2 regions of the Streptomyces sp. NPDC025638 genome follow, and region 1 is predicted to be linked to the other one. Evidence: predicted binding sites of a transcription regulator. Region 1 holds the regulator's gene; the other holds the start of a gene.
The links. The regulator HspR, encoded in region 1, represses chaperone genes until heat shock. The targets are predictions, from matches to a motif close to TTGAGNNNNNNNNNCTCAA.

Region 1 (6,941 bases):
ACTCAGGTCTGTTGACCCAGTGGCGAGCCTCGTGCACACTTGAGTCCGTTCCACTCAAGTCAGCTGGAGGAAATCACCATGGCACGTGCGGTCGGCATCGACCTGGGCACGACTAACTCCGTCGTCAGCGTTCTGGAGGGCGGCGAGCCCACCGTCATCACCAACGCCGAGGGTGCCAGGACCACGCCGTCCGTCGTCGCCTTCGCCAAGAACGGCGAGGTGCTGGTCGGCGAGGTCGCCAAGCGCCAGGCGGTCACCAACGTGGACCGGACCATCCGCTCCGTGAAGCGTCACATGGGCACCGACTGGAAGATCCAGCTGGACGGGAAGGACTTCAACCCGCAGCAGATCTCCGCCTTCATCCTGCAGAAGCTGAAGCGCGACGCCGAGGCCTACCTGGGCGAGAAGGTGACCGACGCGGTCATCACCGTCCCGGCCTACTTCAACGACTCCGAGCGCCAGGCGACGAAGGAGGCCGGCGAGATCGCCGGTCTGAACGTCCTGCGCATCGTCAACGAGCCCACCGCGGCCGCGCTCGCGTACGGCCTCGACAAGGACGAGCAGATCATCCTGGTCTTCGACCTCGGTGGCGGCACGTTCGACGTCTCGCTGCTGGAGATCGGCGACGGTGTCGTCGAGGTGAAGGCCACCAACGGCGACAACCACCTCGGTGGTGACGACTGGGACCAGCGCGTCGTCGACTACCTGGTCAAGCAGTTCGCGGCCGGCCACGGCGTGGACCTCGGCAAGGACAAGATGGCGCTGCAGCGTCTGCGCGAGGCTGCCGAGAAGGCGAAGATCGAGCTGTCCTCGTCCACCGAGACCTCGATCAACCTGCCCTACATCACCGCGTCCGCCGAGGGCCCGCTGCACCTGGACGAGAAGCTGACCCGCGCTCAGTTCCAGCAGCTGACCGCGGACCTGCTGGAGCGCTGCAAGACGCCGTTCCACAACGTCATCAAGGACGCCGGCATCTCCCTCGGCGAGATCGACCACGTCGTCCTCGTCGGTGGCTCCACCCGTATGCCCGCCGTCGCCGAGCTCGTCAAGGAGCTGACCGGCGGCAAGGAGGCCAACAAGGGTGTGAACCCGGACGAGGTCGTCGCCATCGGCGCCTCGCTCCAGGCCGGTGTCCTCAAGGGTGAGGTCAAGGACGTCCTGCTCCTCGACGTGACCCCGCTGTCCCTCGGTATCGAGACCAAGGGCGGCATCATGACCAAGCTCATCGAGCGCAACACCACGATCCCGACGAAGCGTTCGGAGATCTTCACGACGGCCGAGGACAACCAGCCGTCGGTGCAGATCCAGGTCTACCAGGGCGAGCGCGAGATCGCGGCGTACAACAAGAAGCTCGGCATGTTCGAGCTGACCGGTCTGCCGCCGGCGCCGCGCGGCGTCCCGCAGATCGAGGTCTCCTTCGACATCGACGCCAACGGCATCATGCACGTCACGGCGAAGGACCTCGGCACCGGCAAGGAGCAGAAGATGACCGTCACCGGCGGTTCGTCGCTCCCGAAGGACGAGGTCGACCGGATGCGCCAGGAGGCCGAGCAGTACGCGGAGGAGGACCACCGCCGCCGCGAGGCCGCCGAGACCCGCAACCAGGGCGAGCAGCTCGTCTACCAGACCGAGAAGTTCCTCAAGGACAACGAGGACAAGGTCCCCGGCGAGATCAAGACCGAGGTCGAGGCCGCGATCGCCGAGCTGAAGGAGAAGCTCAAGGGCGAGGACACCGCCGAGATCCGCACGGCCACGGAGAAGGTCGCGGCCGTCTCGCAGAAGCTCGGCCAGGCCATGTACGCCGACGCCCAGGCCGCGCAGGCCGCGGGCGGCGCCGGTGAGGCCCCGCGCGCCGACGACGACGTCGTGGACGCCGAGATCGTCGACGACGAGCGCAAGGACGGTGCCGCGTGACGGAGGAGACCCCGGGCTTCGAGGAGAAGCCCGACGTCCCCTCCGGCGCCACCCCTGACGACGCCGAGCCGAAGGCCGCCTCCGAGGAGGGGGCGGCCCCGGCCGGGGACGCGAACCAGACAGCGGGCCTGGTGGCCCAGCTGGACCAGGTGCGTACGGCACTCAACGAGCGCACGCTGGACCTCCAGCGCCTCCAGGCCGAGTACCAGAACTACCGCCGCCGCGTCGAGCGCGACCGGGTAGCGGTCCGGGAGATCGCCATCGCGAACCTCCTGACCGAACTGCTGCCCGTGCTCGACGACATCGGCCGCGCGCGGGAACACGGCGAACTGGTCGGCGGATTCAAGTCCGTCGCCGAGTCGCTCGAGACCGTCGCGGCGAAGATGGGACTGCAGCAGTTCGGCAAGGAGGCCGAGCCCTTCGACCCGACGATCCACGAGGCCCTGATGCACTCGTACGCGCCGGACGTCACCGAGACGACGTGCGTGGCGATTCTGCAGCCCGGGTATCGCATCGGCGAGCGCACCATCCGCCCCGCGCGGGTGGCCGTCGCCGAGCCGCAGCCCGGCGCGCAGACGGTCAAGGCCGAGGGTGCCGACGAGGGCACCGCGGACGACGACAAGGAGAACGGTGGCCCGGAGGAGGGCTGACGTAAACACTGAACGGAAGGAGGGACGTCGGGGATGAGCACCAAGGACTTCATCGAGAAGGACTACTACAAGGTCCTCGGCGTCCCCAAGGACGCCACCGAGGCCGAGATCAAGAAGGCGTACCGGAAGCTCGCCCGCGAGTTCCACCCGGACGCCAACAAGGGCAACGCCAAGGCGGAAGAGCGCTTCAAGGAGATCTCCGAGGCGAACGACGTCCTCGGTGACCCCAAGAAGCGCAAGGAGTACGACGAGGCACGCGCCCTCTTCGGCAACGGCGGCTTCCGCCCGGGGCCGGGCGCGGGCGGCGGCTCCTTCAACTTCGACCTGGGCGACCTCTTCGGAGGCGGCGGCGGAGGCGGCGCCCAGAGCCAAGGGAGCTTCGGCGGAGGCTTCGGAGACGTCCTGGGGGGCCTGTTCAACCGGGGCGGCGGCGCGGGCACGCGCACCCAGCCCCGGCGCGGCCAGGACATCGAGTCCGAGGTCACGCTGAGCTTCACCGAGGCCATCGAGGGCGCCACGGTCCCGCTGCGGATGTCCTCGCAGGCCCCGTGCAAGGCCTGCTCCGGCACCGGCGACAAGAACGGCACACCGCGCGTGTGCCCGACCTGCGTCGGCACGGGCCAGGTCGCGCGGGGTTCGGGCGGCGGCTTCTCGCTCACCGACCCCTGCCCCGACTGCAAGGGCCGCGGTCTGATCGCCGAGCACCCCTGCATGGAGTGCAAGGGCAGCGGCCGCGCCAAGTCGTCCCGGACCATGCAGGTCCGCATCCCCGCGGGGGTGACCGACGGTCAGCGCATCCGGCTGCGCGGCAAGGGAGCCCCCGGCGAGCGGGGCGGCCCGGCCGGCGATCTGTATGTCGTCGTGCACGTGGGGGAGCACCCGGTGTTCGGCCGCAAGGGCGACAACCTCACGGTGACCGTCCCGGTGACGTTCACCGAGGCGGCGCTCGGCGGCGAGGTCCGGGTCCCGACCCTCGGCGGCCCCGCCGTCACCCTGAAGCTGCCTCCGGGCACGCCCAACGGCCGCACCATGCGGGCGCGGGGCAAGGGCGCGGTCCGCAAGGACGGCACCCGCGGGGACCTGCTGGTCACCGTCGAGGTGCGTGTTCCCAGGGACCTGTCGGGGAAGGCTCGTGACGCACTGGAGGCGTATCGCGAGGCGACCGCGGGGGAGGACCCGCGTGCGGAGCTGTTCGAGGCCGCGAAGGGAGCTTGAGAGTGATGGACGGCCGTCGGCGTAACCCGTATGAACTGACCGAGGAGACCCCGGTCTACGTCATCTCGGTGGCGGCCCAGCTCTCCGGACTCCACCCGCAGACGCTGCGCCAGTACGACCGCCTGGGCCTGGTCTCCCCGGACCGCACCGCGGGCCGGGGCCGCCGTTACTCGGCCCGGGACATCGAACTGCTCCGTCAGGTGCAGGCGCTGTCCCAGGACGAGGGCATCAACCTGGCCGGCATCAAGCGCATCATCGAACTGGAGAACCAGGTCGCCGCGCTCCAGTCCCGCGTCGCGGAACTGCAGGCGGCCCTGGACGGCGCGGCGGCCGCGATGCAGCAGCGCGAGGCCGCCGTGCACGCCTCCTACCGCCGGGACCTGGTCCCGTACCAGGAGGTCCAGCAGACCAGCGCGCTGGTGGTGTGGCGGCCGAAGCGGCAGCAGGACTGACACCGATCTGCGAAAGGGGCCCGGAGGAGACCCTCCGGGCCCCTTTCGCATGCGCTCCCACTGCGTGGCGGCGGGCAGCACGACAGCCGTGGTGGTCGCGCGGCTGGCTGGGATCATTCGGTCCTCTGGTCGAATCGGAAGGCGGTGCACGGCCGCCGGTGATCACGACTCGTGAGGATTGGAGTTGGTTGTACTGATCTTTGCCGTGCCATGAACTTCTGTTGAGTGGAGGGTCCGTAAAGGGTGTTTGGAGGTGATTCCGCTGGACCTTCACAAGCGAAGCGGAGCGTGGTGTTGCGCACTCGTTAAGTAGTTCGGCTTGACGCCGGGTGTTGCGGCCGCGTTGTCTTTTCAGACATCTGGGTCGCAAGCAGCCCCACATCCGGAACGCACCTGAAGTGAGCCCCCGAATGCGTCGTATCGCCATATCTGTGGCAGCCTCCACGATGACCCTCTCGCTCGCCGGCTGCGGCGTGCTGAACGCTTCGGGGAGTTCGACCGACGCAAGCCCGACCAAGGGCAACGACCTCACAGTGGGGCTCCTGCTGCCGGAGACGGCGAACACGCGGTACGGGAAGTTCGACTACCCCATCATCAAGAACAAGGTCGCCGAGCTCACCAAGAAGCAGGGCAAGATCGAGTACGCCAACGCGGGCGCGGACGCCGGCAAGCAGTCGCGGCAGATGCAGCAGATGATTGCCGACAAGGTCGACATCATCCTGCTCGACGCGGTCGACTCGCACGCCATCGCGGGCGATGTGAAGAAGGCGAAGGACGCGGGCATTCCGGTCATCGCGTACGACCGTCTCGCCGAGGGTCCGATCGACGCGTACATCTCCTTCGACAACGAGCTCGTCGGCGAGGTGCAGGCCCGCACCCTGCTGGACGCCCTGGGGTCGAACGTCGACACCTCCGACAAGGTCGTCATGGTGAACGGCTCGCTCACCGACCCGAACGCGAAGCAGTTCAAGCAGGGTGCCCTCTCCGAGCTGAACGGCAAGGTGACGATCGCGGAGACGTACGACACCAAGGACTGGAAGCCGGAGAACGCCACGGCCGAAATGACCGAGGCGATCAACAAGATCGGCAAGAACAACATCGCGGCCGTCTACTCCGCCAACGACGGCATGGCGTCCGGTGTCATCAAGGCCCTCAAGGCCGCGGGCGTCACCGAGATGCCGCCGATCACCGGCCAGGACGCCGAGCTGGACGGCGTGCAGCGGATCGTCATCGGCGAGCAGTACATGACCGTATACAAGTCCTACCCGGCCGAGGCCGAGAGCGCCGCCGAGATGGCCGTCGCCAAGGTCCAGGGCAGGGACATCCAGTTCGACGCCCTCACCCAGGACCGCGTCGACAGCCCGACCAACAAGGAGATCCCGGCCCAGCTCGTCACCGTGACCGCCCTGACGAAGGGCAACATCAAGGACACGGTCATCGCGGACGGCATCTACAAGATCTCCGACATCTGCACCCCCAAGTACAAGACGGCCTGCGCGACGATCGGCCTCAAGTAGCCGGCGGTCAATGCGGCGGGGAACGAGGGGTTCACCCGCGAGGGTGGGGCGCGCACGCCGGGGCGTGCCCTCCGCCCGCCGCCCGGCCGGATCGATTTCGGCCACTTGGTTGCGTACCCCGCCGGGTGTTGTGACCCCCGGGGAAGCGGGTGGCCCCGATGCACCCGTGACCGTGGCCTCTCCACCGTCAGCTTGTTGCAAGGGGAGGGGAGGAGGCTGGGAGGAAAGGGGCGATACCGGCGGTTTACGGCGGCCATGGCGTGGAGAGCCGTGTTGCGGAGCCGCATCCGTCCGCGCATAGTTGCGCCACGGAAGTGGCAGCAAACCGGGGGTGGAATGGGCGATGGCCGGGCACGGAACGGAGGAGCATCCACACGGTGCCGACCGCCTGTGCGAGGCCGGGGATCGCGTGTATTCCCGGGCCGTACGGCGGGGCCGGGTGCCGCGCACCGACGCCGAGCCGGTGCCCTGCCTCCTTGAGCTCGCCCTGCTGCACCCCGACCCCGACGACATGGACTGGCTGGTGCCGACCTCCCCGCAGGAGGTCATGACCCGGCTGCTGCGCGGGGTGTACGACGAGGTCAGGGACAGCCAGCGGCGGGTGGGTTCGGCGGTGGCGGCCGTCGAGTGGTACGCCGGTCTCGGGCGCCAGCTCCAGGCCTCGGCGTCGCCCTCGACGGAGGGTACGGCGATCCGCGTGCTGGACGGGCTGTCCCGGATCCAGGCCGCGATGGACGAGGCGACCGAGGCCTGTACGACCGAGGTGCTGACGGTGCAGCCCGGCGGCATCCGGCGGGAGGCCGAGCTCACGGAGGGTCTGCACCGCGCGGTGGCGCTGCGCGGCCGGGGCGTGCGCATGCGGGACCTGTACACGCATGTGGCCCGGCACGGCCAGGGCCTGCTCAACTACCTGGAGCTGATGGGCGACGCGGTCGAGGCCCGTACCCTCGACGAGGTCATCGACCGGCTGATCCTGTTCGACCGCACGGTCGCCTTCATCCCCGCGAACGCCGACCGCACGATGGCCCTGGAGCTGCGCCACCCGGCGGTGGTCGAGTACCTGGTGACGGTCTTCGAGCGGCTGTGGCGCCTCGCGGTCCCGCTGACGGCCGCGCTCCCGGACACCGGCATCGAGGGCATCTCCCACCGCGAGCAGTCCATCGCCGCGCTGCTGGCGGAGGGCCACCAGGACG
Region 2 (6,941 bases), on a different contig from region 1:
CCCCCGAGGACCTGATGGGCGTCCCGCAGATCCGCGAGGGACGGTCGGTGTTCTGCCCGCCGGAGGCGATCGCCCGCGACGAGCCGTACTGCCTGTTCCTGGACGAGCTGAACGCGGCCACCCCGGATGTGCAGAAGGCGTTCTACTCGCTGATCCTGGACCGCCGTATCGGCACCTACGAGCTGCCCAAGGGCTCGATCGTCGTCGGCGCCGGAAACCGGGCCACCGACAACGCCCTCGCCCGCCCCATCGCCTCCGCCCTCGTCAACCGCCTCGCACACGTCCACCTGGAGGCCTCCGCCCGGGACTGGCTCGCCTGGGCCGCGGGCAACGGCATCCACCCCTGGATCGTGGACCACGTCACCGACCGGCCCGACCATCTGTGGTCCAAACCGCCGAAGACCGAGGAGCCGTTCTCCACCCCGCGCTCCTGGCACATGCTCTCCGACGCGCTGCACTCCTTCGGCCGGGACCTCGACGAGGAGACCCTCAAGGTCCTCGCCCACGGCACCTTGACCCCCGCCCACGCGACCGCCTTCTACGGCTACGTCAAGATCGTCCGCAGCCGCTTCGGCATCGAGGCGATCCTCAAGGGCGACGCCCGCTGGCCGCAGCGCGTCGAGGACCGGGACCTGCTGTACTACCTCGCGGAGTCGTTCCGCGGCCGCCTCGTCAAGGAACTGCCCGTCAGCAAGGAGCACATGTCGGCGAACGGGCGCCAGACCGCGTACCGAGCCAAGTCCCTGCTCGTGCAGCTCGCCGAGATCTCCGTCGAGGTCGCGCAGAGCGTCATAGCCGCCGACGCCGACGGCAATCCCGTCCTGCCCGCCTGGTTCCTGATCGAGGCGGCCCGGGACATGCCCCGGCTGGTGGAGGCGCGCCGATGAGCCGGACCCGCGCGGCAAAGCAGCAGAAGAACAAGGACCCGGCCGCGGAGGAGTTCGCGGCGGGTGTGGCGCTGCTGCGGGCCAACCCAGCGCTACGCGCGGTGAAGTTCACCGTCTGCCGCCATCCGGATTGCGGTCTCGCGCCGCGTGAGGGTCTCGTCCGCGCCGACTCCGACGATGTGCTGCACGCCCACCCCACCCGCCGTGCCGAGCCCGCCGCATGGGCCTGGGCCCTCGCCCACGCCACGCTCCACCTCGGCTTCGGACACCTCCCGGCCGCCACCGGCGCACGCACCCAGCCCGACCGCCACGACCTCGCCGCCCGCTGCGCCGTCGTCAACCGCTTCCTGCAGACCTTTCCCGTCGGCCAGGCACCGGAGCAGTTGCCGCAGAGTCCCGACGGCGACGAGGAACAGCTCGCCGCGCAGTGGCGCCGTACGGGCGTCCCGGCCGCGTACGAACGCTGCGGCACCGCCGGCACCGAGCCCGACCAGCTGCTGGTGTCCTGGAACAAGTGGGCCGGGCAGCCCCCGGACTGGCAGCTCGCCTTCGCGCACGCCCTGACCCGCACCATGGCCACGGCGATGGACATGGCGGGCGGCCGCCGCGACTCCATGACCGGCGCCGCGACCCCGCTGCGCCCCTGGGAGAAGGCCCTGAGCTGGTTCATCTCCTCCTATCCGCTGCTCGGCGGCATCGCGGCCGGCATCAGGCTGGTCGCCGACGCCGAACTCGCCCGCGCCCATGACATCTCCGTCGCCGCCGTCAACGCCGAAGCGGGCGAGATCTACGTCAACCCGCTGCGCACCCTGGAGGACGAGGAGTGGCGGTTCGTCCTCGCCCACGAGATGCTGCACGCCGCCCTGCGTCACGGCGACCGCTGCGGCACCCGCGACCACTATCTGTTCAACATCGCCTGCGACTACGTCATCAACGCCTGGCTCGTCGAGATGGGCGTCGGCACCATGCCCCAAGGGGCGCTCCACGACCCGGAGCTGACCGGCCTGTCCGCCGAGGAGGTGTACGACCGGATCGCCGGCGACCTGCGCCGGATGCGGCGCCTGGCCACCCTGCGCGGCAAGGGTCTCGGCGACATGCTCGGCGCCCCGCTCGGCCCGCCCCGTGACTACGTCGACCTCGACGAGTTCTACCGCCGGGGCCTTTCCCGGGGTCTGGACCTGCACCAGGCGCAGGAGCGCGGCTTTCTGCCCGGCGGCCTGGTCGAGGAGATCCGCGCGCTCAGTCATCCGCCGCTGCCCTGGGACGCACAACTCGCTCGCTGGTTTGACGAGTTCGTCCCGCGTCCGGAGGCGGTGCGGTCGTACGCGCGGCCCTCGCGTCGGCAGTCGTCCACCCCCGACATCCCGCGCGCGGGGCGCTGGTTCCCGCCGGAGGAGGTCGCCCGCTGCACCTTCGGCGTCGTCCTCGACACCTCCGGCTCGATGGACCGCACGTTGCTCGGCAAGGCGCTCGGCGCGATCGCCTCGTACGCCGAGGCCCGCGACGTGCCCGCCGCCCGGGTGGTCTTCTGCGACGCGGCCCCGCACGACGCCGGCTATCTGCCGGTCGCCGAGATCGCCGGTCGGGTACGGGTGCACGGCCGCGGCGGTACGGTCCTGCAGCCCGGGATCGACCTGCTGCACCGGGCGGACGACTTCCCGCCGGGCGCCCCGGTGCTGGTCATCACCGACGGCTGGTGCGACGTGCTGCGCGTGCGGCGCGAGCACGCCTATCTGATCCCGCAGGGCGGCCGGCTGCCGTTCACCCCGCGTGGGCCCGTCTTCAAGGTGCGGTGAGTCCGGATGTGATCGGATGGGACACGCAGAACCCGGAATGGGGCTCCCACGCGAAAGGAACTACCGTGGCCACCACGCGCACCGCACACACCGTCTGGGAAGGCAACCTGATCGAGGGCAACGGTGTCGTCACCTTCGACTCCTCCGGCATCGGCCAGCAGCCGGTGTCGTGGCCGTCGCGCGCGGAGAAGGCGAACGGCAAGACCAGCCCCGAGGAGCTGATCGCCGCCGCCCACTCCAGCTGCTTCTCCATGGCGCTGTCGCACGGCCTGGCCGGCGCCGGCACCCCGCCCACCAAGCTCGTCACCTCGGCGGACGTCACCTTCCAGCCGGGTGAGGGCATCACCGGCATCCACCTCACCGTCGAGGGCACCGTCCCCGGTCTGGACGAGGACGGCTTCGCCGCGGCCGCCGAGGACGCCAAGAAGAACTGCCCGGTCAGCCAGGCCCTGACCGGCACCACCATCACCCTGTCGGCGAAGCTGGCCTGACCCGCACCACGTCCCCGGATGCCGCGTCCCCAGGACGCGGCATCGCCGTTTCCGGGTACCCGGCATTGACAACGGCCCGCTCAAGTTTTGTGCTGGAGTCGGGGAAACGGCGGGCGGAAGGGGACAGCAATGGCACGCGCGGTCGGGATCGATCTCGGCACGACGAACTCGGTGGTGGCCGTCCTGGAGGGCGGCGAGCCCACGGTCGTCGCCAACGCCGAGGGGGCGAGGACCACGCCGTCGGTCGTGGCCTTCGCCAAGAACGGCGAGGTACTGGTCGGCGAGGTCGCCAAACGGCAGGCCGTGACGAACGTGGAGCGCACCGCCCGCTCGGTGAAGCGGCACATGGGCGACGGGGCCTGGCGCTTCCCGGACAGCGGCTCCGTCGACGGCACCCGCTACCGGGCCCAGGAGCTGTCGGCGCGGGTGCTGCAGAAGCTGAAGCGGGACGCGGAGGCCTACCTCGGCGAGGACGTCACCGACGCGGTGATCACCGTACCCGCGTACTTCGACGACTCGCAGCGGCAGGCGACGAAGGAGGCCGGGGAGATCGCCGGTCTGAAGGTGCTCAGGATCATCAACGAGCCCACGGCCGCCGCCCTCGCCTACGGCCTCGACCGCGGCGAGGAGCAGACCGTCCTCGTCTTCGACCTCGGCGGCGGCACCTTCGACGTCTCCCTCCTGGAGATCGGGGACGGCGTCATCGAGGTGAAGGCCACCAACGGCGACACCCACCTCGGGGGCGACGACTGGGACCAGCGGATCGTGGAACACCTGGTCAAGCGGTTCAAGGGGCAGTACGGCGTCGACCTGGGCAAGGACAAGATGGCGCTGCAGCGGCTGCGCGAGGGCGCCGAGAAGGCCAAGATCGAGCTGTCGAGCTCGACCGAGACGACGATCAACCTCCCGTACATCACCGCCTCCGCCGAAGGCCCCCTCCACCTGGACGAGAAGCTGACCCGCGCCCAGTTCCAGGAGCTCACCGCCGATCTGCTCGACCGCTGCAAGACCCCCTTCCACCAGGCGGTCAAGGACGCCGGCGTGAAGCTCTCCGCGATCGACCACGTCATCCTGGTCGGCGGCTCGACCCGGATGCCCGCCGTCACCGACCTGGTCAAGGAGCTCACCGGCAAGGACCCGCACAAGGGCGTCAACCCTGACGAGGTCGTGGCGGTCGGCGCCACCCTGCAGGCGGGCGTCATCCGCGGCGACGTCAAGGACGTGCTCCTGCTGGACGTCACCCCGCTGTCCCTGGGCATCGAGACCAAGGGCGGCATCATGACCAAGCTCATCGAGCGCAACACCACGATCCCGACCCGCCGTTCGGAGATCTTCACCACGGCCACCGACAACCAGCCCTCGGTCGGCATCCAGGTCTACCAGGGCGAGCGGGAGATCGCCGCCTACAACAAGAAGCTCGGCGTCTTCGACCTCACCGGCCTGCCGCCCGCCCCGCGCGGAGTCCCGCAGATCGAGGTGGCCTTCGACATCGACGCCAACGGGATCATGCACGTCTCGGCGAAGGACCTGGCCACCGGGCGCGAGCAGAAGATGACGGTGACCGGCGGCTCGGCCCTCCCGAAGGACGACATCGACCGCATGATGCGGGAGGCCGAACAGTACGCCGAGGAGGACCGCGGGCGCCGGGAGGCGGCCGAGACCCGCAACCAGGCCGAACAACTCGTCTACCAGACCGAGAAGTTCATCCGGGACAACGAGGACCGGGTGCCCGCCGAGACGAAGTCCGAGGTCGAGGCGGCGGCCGGGGAAGTGAAGACCCTCCTTGAGCAGAACGCCGATACGGCCGCCCTGCGCGCCGGGGTCGAGAAACTCGCCTCCGTGAGCCAGAAGATGGGGCAGGCCATGTACGCCCAGGCCCAGCAGCAGACTCCGCCTCCCGGGGAGAGCGCCGCACCGCCGCAGGACGAGGAGGGCGTGGTCGACGCGGAGATCGTCGACGACGAACGCGACGCGAAGGGCGGTGCCGCGTAGCCGACCCCGGCTACGGGGTCGGCAGTGTCGCGCAGACCGCGTCCAGTACGGATGCGTACGGCGTACCGAACTCCGTCAGCCGGGAGCGGAGGCCCTCCAGCGCGTCGCGGTGTTCCGTGAGCAGTTCCGTGCTGCCGGTCCGGGCGGTGCACTCCAGCACCGCCGGGAGGAAGTCCGGCAGCTCCTCGCAGCTGAACTCCAGGCCGTGCTCCCGGTAGACGTCCTCGAACCGGTCCAGGGACCCGCCCCGCCGTCCGATGCAGCCGTTGTTCCACCGGCTCAGATACAGGCCGTGCCGGTGCCCGAGCCCGAAGACCCGCACATAGTGCTCGGCCAGTTCGCACGGCGGGGTCACGGCCGCGTAGTCGCTGAACTCCCGCAGCTGCGGCGCGGCTTCGCGCAGCAGCGGCAGCCGGGCGACGAAGTCGTCGTCCGGATACGTCAGGCAGAGCGCAGCCGCCTGGTACAGGACCGCGTCCGAGGGCATCCGGCCTCCTTCGCGTCGTCGGAGGCCGGCCGCCGCTCGTGGTCGGGCACGCGCGCTCCCTTGCTCGCCCCTTGGCCCCAACCTAGGGGCGAGAAGGGATGCGCACCTGTCTGCGGCACCCGTCCGGGTCAGGGCTTGCGCGCGACCCCCGCGTACACGGGCACGACGCCCTCCGCCTGCGCCGCCACGTCCTCCGGGTCCGGCCGCCAGCCGTAGACGGGGATGACACCGGGGCCGAGCAGTTCCAGGCCGTCGAAGAACTTGGCGAACTCCGCCAGCGTACGGGGATAGAACGGCGTGCCGCTCCTGCGGAACAGCTCCGCCGCCCGGGCCACGCCCTCGGGGCTGAGATCCTGCGTGACCTGGGAGAGGATCAGATGGCTCCCCGGGGCGAGCCGTGCGACGTACCGCTCGATCAGTCCGTACACATCGTCCTCGTCACCCAGATAGTGGGTGAGCGCCACCAGCGACAGCGCGACGGGCCGGCCGAAGTCCAGGGACTCACCGGCCAGCTGCAGGATGGTGTCGGGGTCGCGGACATCGGCGTGGACGTAGTCCGTGCTGCCCTCGGCGGAGCCCTTCAGCAGCGCCTCGGCGTGCCGCAGCACGATCGGGTCGTTGTCCGCGTACACCACCTTCGACTCCGGGGCCGCACCCTGCGCCACCTGGTGCAGATTGGGCTCGGTGGGAATGCCGGTGCCGATGTCCAGGAACTGACGGATCCCTGCCTCGGCCGCCGTCCGGACGGCGCGGTGCATGAACCGCCGGTTGGCACGCGCCCCGCGCACCGCCGTGCCGTCCGCGGCCAGGATCTTCCGCGCCAGCTCCTCGTCCACCGGGTAGTTGTCCTTGCCGCCCAGCCACCAGTCGTACACGCGTGCGGGATGCGGCCTGCTCGTGTCGATGGTGATGCGCCCGGCCTCGGATTCGCTCATGCGCTGTCTGCTCCGTCCTCAGAGGTTCTTTCGGTACTCACGCAGGATCTTCTCGGTGCGGTGCGCGGACGCGGCCCGCGCGGTCATGTGGTCCAGCACCTCCAGGTGCGCCCCGACCTCCGACCGCGAGTCCAAATACAGGGCGCCGGTCAGATACTCCGTGAAGACCATGTCCGGCAGCTCGGGCTCCGCGAACCGGAACAGCGTGAAGGGGGCGTACGTCCCCGGATGCGGGCCGGCGGCGAACTCGGCGAGCTGGAGGGTGATCCGGTCCCGCTCCACGTACTCCAGCAGCTTGTCCAGCTGGTCGCGCATCACCTCGGCGTGCTCGCTCACCGGGCGCAGCAGCACCG

Region 2: a site for HspR is predicted at 3,240-3,258, ahead of dnaK (molecular chaperone DnaK). Genes of this name have one in related genera too.

What each region holds. Positions count from the first base shown of each region.
Region 1 covers NZ_JBVHLX010000022.1:37,166-44,106, forward strand. The annotation lists gene dnaK (molecular chaperone DnaK) at 79-1,914, shown strand; gene grpE (nucleotide exchange factor GrpE) at 1,911-2,564, shown strand; gene dnaJ (molecular chaperone DnaJ) at 2,598-3,779, shown strand; gene ACZ4EG_RS39635 (heat shock protein transcriptional repressor HspR) at 3,785-4,231, shown strand; gene ACZ4EG_RS39640 (substrate-binding domain-containing protein) at 4,642-5,748, shown strand; gene ACZ4EG_RS39645 (helix-turn-helix transcriptional regulator) at 6,092-6,941, shown strand, end outside.
Region 2 covers NZ_JBVHLX010000002.1:758,622-765,562, forward strand. The annotation lists gene ACZ4EG_RS07615 (ATP-binding protein) at 1-887, shown strand, start outside; gene ACZ4EG_RS07620 (vWA domain-containing protein) at 884-2,683, shown strand; gene ACZ4EG_RS07625 (OsmC family protein) at 2,749-3,174, shown strand; gene dnaK (molecular chaperone DnaK) at 3,304-5,166, shown strand; gene narJ (nitrate reductase molybdenum cofactor assembly chaperone) at 5,177-5,653, opposite strand; gene ACZ4EG_RS07640 (SAM-dependent methyltransferase) at 5,782-6,588, opposite strand; gene ACZ4EG_RS07645 (helix-turn-helix domain-containing protein) at 6,607-6,941, opposite strand, start outside.